DNA from 2 places in the Brevibacillus sp. JB24b genome. Region 2 is predicted to be linked to the other one. Evidence: riboswitches for the same ligand, from Rfam matches in the RefSeq annotation. Region 2 holds a riboswitch; the other holds the start of a gene.
What was found. Region 2 has a riboswitch for S-adenosylmethionine ahead of metH (methionine synthase). Riboswitches for the same ligand answer to the same signal wherever they lie in the genome.
Positions count from the first base shown of each region.

Region 1: linked by a shared signal. The riboswitch ahead of ACQV1I_RS08795 (Na+/H+ antiporter NhaC family protein) and the one ahead of metH (methionine synthase) in region 2 are both predicted to bind S-adenosylmethionine.

Region 1 is NZ_JBNVQV010000001.1:1,799,306-1,801,515, forward strand. It holds gene ACQV1I_RS08795 (Na+/H+ antiporter NhaC family protein) at 1-773, opposite strand, end outside; SAM riboswitch class I at 754-859, opposite strand; gene pepT (peptidase T) at 1,189-2,210, shown strand, end outside.
Region 2 is NZ_JBNVQV010000001.1:1,687,115-1,689,324, forward strand. It holds gene ACQV1I_RS08250 (YjcZ family sporulation protein) at 431-529, opposite strand; gene ACQV1I_RS08255 (YjcZ family sporulation protein) at 582-683, opposite strand; SAM riboswitch class I at 897-996, shown strand; gene metH (methionine synthase) at 1,103-2,210, shown strand, end outside.

The sequences.
Region 1 (2,210 bases), 110 kb from region 2:
ATATTTGTATGATTTCCTGATGTAAGAACGACTAAAAGTATGCACGTCAGAATGGCAGCTGGTAATACAATTAAAAAGTTTGTTTTGAATTTATCTTTCATTTCCGTTCCTTGTGTGCGTACTGCGGCAATTGTCGTATCGGAAATAAATGATAAATTATCACCGAACATAGCTCCTCCGACAACGGTTGCCATTGTGAATGCAACCGAGATATCTGTTTGTTGGCTAATCCCTACTGCAATCGGAGCTAATGCAGCAATAGTCCCCATGGATGTCCCCATTGCTAGTGAGATAAATGATCCAATTACAAATAAGCCAACTACTAAGAGACTCTGAGGTAATACAGAAAGTGCTAGGTTCACGGTAGCTTCAACGCTACCCATGCCTTTTGCTGCTTGAGAAAATGCTCCAGCCAACACAAAGATTAATAACATAACGACGATATTTGGATTGCCGGCTCCTTTAGCAAATCGTTCTACCTTTGTATGAAAGCTTTCCTTTCGGTTCATTACTAATGCAACTGTACTTGCAATTATAATGGCAACGATGATTGGGAGCTGATAAAAATCTCCTGTAATAACCCCAGAGCCAATAAATAGTGCTAAAAATATACCAAGCGGCAATAAAGCCAACGCACTCCCTTTTGTTTGATTCATCAATAACACCCTCTCTATTTCTAAACTTTTCCTAGAGAAAAATGAAGAAGACCTCTTCTTATGAGAAGAGGTCTTATATGGCATATAAGAAACACTCTTCTCATCTTTCAAGCACATGCTTGCTGGATTTGGCACAGCACTCTAAATACGAGTCCGCTGCCGAGGCATCAAAGGGCCAGTCCCTCCGCCTCTCTTGATAAGAAGGTTTCATATTTTATTCTCTATTGATTAATCTTTTTTTACTTTACTCTTTCCTACACAAAATGTCAAATATTTTTTAGTGCTATTTAACTTATGCAAGTGATCCGGCTATATAGAAGCCTCTTTTGGTTATTATTCATCAGCTTCTTGAGCAATTTTTTCTCTTCAATGGATATCCTGAATTTATATAGTCTCACTACATGTAAATATGCGTAAATCTTTCATTTTGGCTCGCTCCAATTGATAGAACAGCTACATGAGTACAAATGGAAATATCGTCCATCAAGCGATATAATAAAGAAAGATGCAATGAAAAAGGGAGTGAATGTAAGTGAAGCAAGATATCATAGAGCGGTTTACAAGATATGTAAAGATTGATACACAGTCCAATGCACAAAGCCAGACAGTTCCGTCAACACCAGGACAGTTAGAGTTGGGTAATTTGCTAGTCGAAGAATTAAAGGCGATGGGACTCTCGGAAGTTACAATCGATCCAAATGGATATGTAATGGCGACACTCCCTGCAAATACGGATAAGCAAGTTCCAGTGATCGGTTTTTTATCCCATTTGGATACGGCTACGGATTTTACAGGTAAAAATGTCAATCCGCAAGTCCACGAAAATTTTGACGGAAAAGCTATTACATTAAATAAAGAACTTGGCGTTGTTCTAACACCAAAATTATTCCCAGAGCTACCGTCCTACAAAGGTCATACATTAATTACTACCGATGGGACAACATTGCTCGGAGCAGATGATAAAGCTGGGATTACTGAAATTATGACAGCGATGGATTACTTACTAAAGCATCCAGAAATCAAGCATGGAAAAATTAGAGTAGCATTCACTCCTGACGAAGAAATCAGTAGAGGACCAGCTCATTTTGATGTAGCTGCTTTCGGCGCGAAATTTGCCTACACGATGGATGGAGGGCCTCTAGGTGGATTGGAGTATGAAAGCTTTAATGCCGCAGAACTCAAGCTCACCTTTAAGGGGATTAGCACGCATCCTGGAACGGCCAAGAATAAAATGCTTAACGCAAGTAAGCTAGCAATGGAATTCCATGCACAACTACCTGTAGATGAGGCACCAGAGTATACAGATGGCTATGAAGGCTTTTACCACCTTAGCTCAATAAATGGCGATGTTGAACAAAGCAAATCTCAATATATTATTAGAGATTTTGATAAAGACAACTTTAACAGCAGAAAAGAGAAAGCAGCAAGCATCGTGAAACAGATGCAGGAGAAATACGGAGCAGAAAATATCATTATGGAGATGAATGATCAATACTACAACATGCGTGATAAAATTGAACCGGTTAAGGAAGTTGTTGACATTGCTTATGAAGC
Region 2 (2,210 bases):
AGGCATTCTAGCAAGGTTTATCACTGTCTCTTTTTTTGCTGATCCCATTGTTTAAAAAAATAGGTGGTCAGAGCTTCTTTATCAGTGGCAGACTCAAACTGCTGTTTGTAATCTTTATGTGGGTCAATGAGGCTTGAAACACAGATGTATGTAAACATGCTTGATTATTTTCCATGTAAATCCCTCCATCTTTCCCCTTTATCCTAGCAGAGGGCAAGTATCTCTACAAGCGAGGAAATGTAAGGAAAAGAGAGCAAAGGGGCATGTGCCTGCCCCTTTTCCTCTAGGTATATTGGTGAAGTGTGCAAACCTGATTTGATTCTCTGGTGGCTTTGTTGTTGTATCTAATAAATTAGGATCATGTAGAGTTGCGTGTAGATAAAGAAGAGCATAACTGTATTCAGGTTTGTCGGTGAAATAACCTACTATATTAGCAGCAGCCGCAAGAAATGATGACCAGTAGGATGAACAGCACTAAAATGAAGCTGAAGTTATCACCGAAGAAATTTCCGCTATAGGATGTGCTCATGAAAGAATTCCTCCTTAATGGTTATATGTTTGAAGGTGTTGCTGCTCTGTTGCTAGTTATCGCAGCCGCAGCTTATGATTACCAGCAGAATGAACAACACTAGAATGAAGCAAAAACTTCCGCCTCCCCAGTTACCGCAAAACGATGTACTCATCTGGCAATTCCTCCTTCGCTTTGTTATTCTACAGTCTATACATATCTGTCTATCTGGTGTGGGCTTACGCCTAAAGGAAGTAAAATTGGGCAGAAGGCTACAAACTAAGAAAGATTGTCAGATATCCATTGACGTCGTAATAACTGAATGTTAAGATACCTGTATTCAAAACACGAACAAAACGATCTATAGACATTTAACTAAATATGATTTCTCTTATCTAGAGAGGCGGAGGGACTGGCCCAGAGATGCCTCGGCAACCGATAAATCAGGTGCCAATTCCAGCAGGGCTGTATGCCTTGAAAGATAAGAGGGGATGAGTTCCTAATAGCGAACATTAGTAATCCTCTTCTTGCTTTCAGGCAGGAAGAGGATTTTTTATTTGCCAAGTCTAAGGGAGATTACGGAGGGTATGGGGGATGAACAAACCAACATTGCAAGAGCAGCTAGCAAGTAAAATATTGATACTCGATGGCGCAATGGGAACGATGCTACAGCAAGCTAATCTCACAGCGGACGATTTTGGCGGTGAGGAATATGAAGGCTGTAATGAACTATTGAATGTAACAAGACCAGACGTCATCCGGTATATTCATGCCACCTATTTTGAGGCAGGAGCTGACATTGTAGAAACCAACACATTTGGATCAACCGATATTGTTCTTGCTGAATATGACATAGCAGATCGAGATTATGAACTCAATTTGGCCGCTGCACGTATTGCTAAAGAGGTAGCGGATGAATTTAGCACAGAGGCGTGGCCACGTTATGTAGCGGGCTCTATGGGTCCTACTACAAAAACGCTTGCGTTAACAGGAGGCGTTACATTTGAGCAATTAATTCATGCGTACTATCGCCAAGCTAAAGCATTGATGGAGGGTGGCGTAGATTTACTACTGTTGGAAACATCGCAGGACACATTGAACGTAAAAGCTGGCGGTATTGGCATACGTCAAGCTTTTGAAGAGCTTGGCTATGAGATTCCTATCATGATTTCTGGAACAATTGAACCGATGGGAACGACTCTGGCGGGCCAAAACATTGAGGCCTTTTACGTGTCGATTGAACATCTTAAGCCTATTACGATTGGTCTGAATTGTGCGACAGGTCCGGAATTCATGCGTGACCATTTACGAACCTTATCTGATCTGGCTTTGTGTGGGGTTAGTTGTTATCCCAATGCAGGTTTACCTGATGAGAATGGTCATTACCACGAATCACCACAAGGGTTAGCTATGAAAATGAAAGCATTCGCGCAAAAGGGGTGGCTTAATGTAGCAGGTGGTTGTTGTGGAACCACACCTGAACATATTCGTGCACTACACGAAGCATTGCAGGATATTACACCTCGAGCCAATAAACAGTCACATGTTACTGCTGTATCAGGTATTGAGGTGCTATATATTGAGGACGACAATCGCCCTATTTTTGTAGGTGAACGTACCAATGTCATCGGATCTAAAAAGTTTCGTGACTTGATTGCAGCTGGTCAATTTGAGGAAGGATCAGACATTGCACGGGCACAAG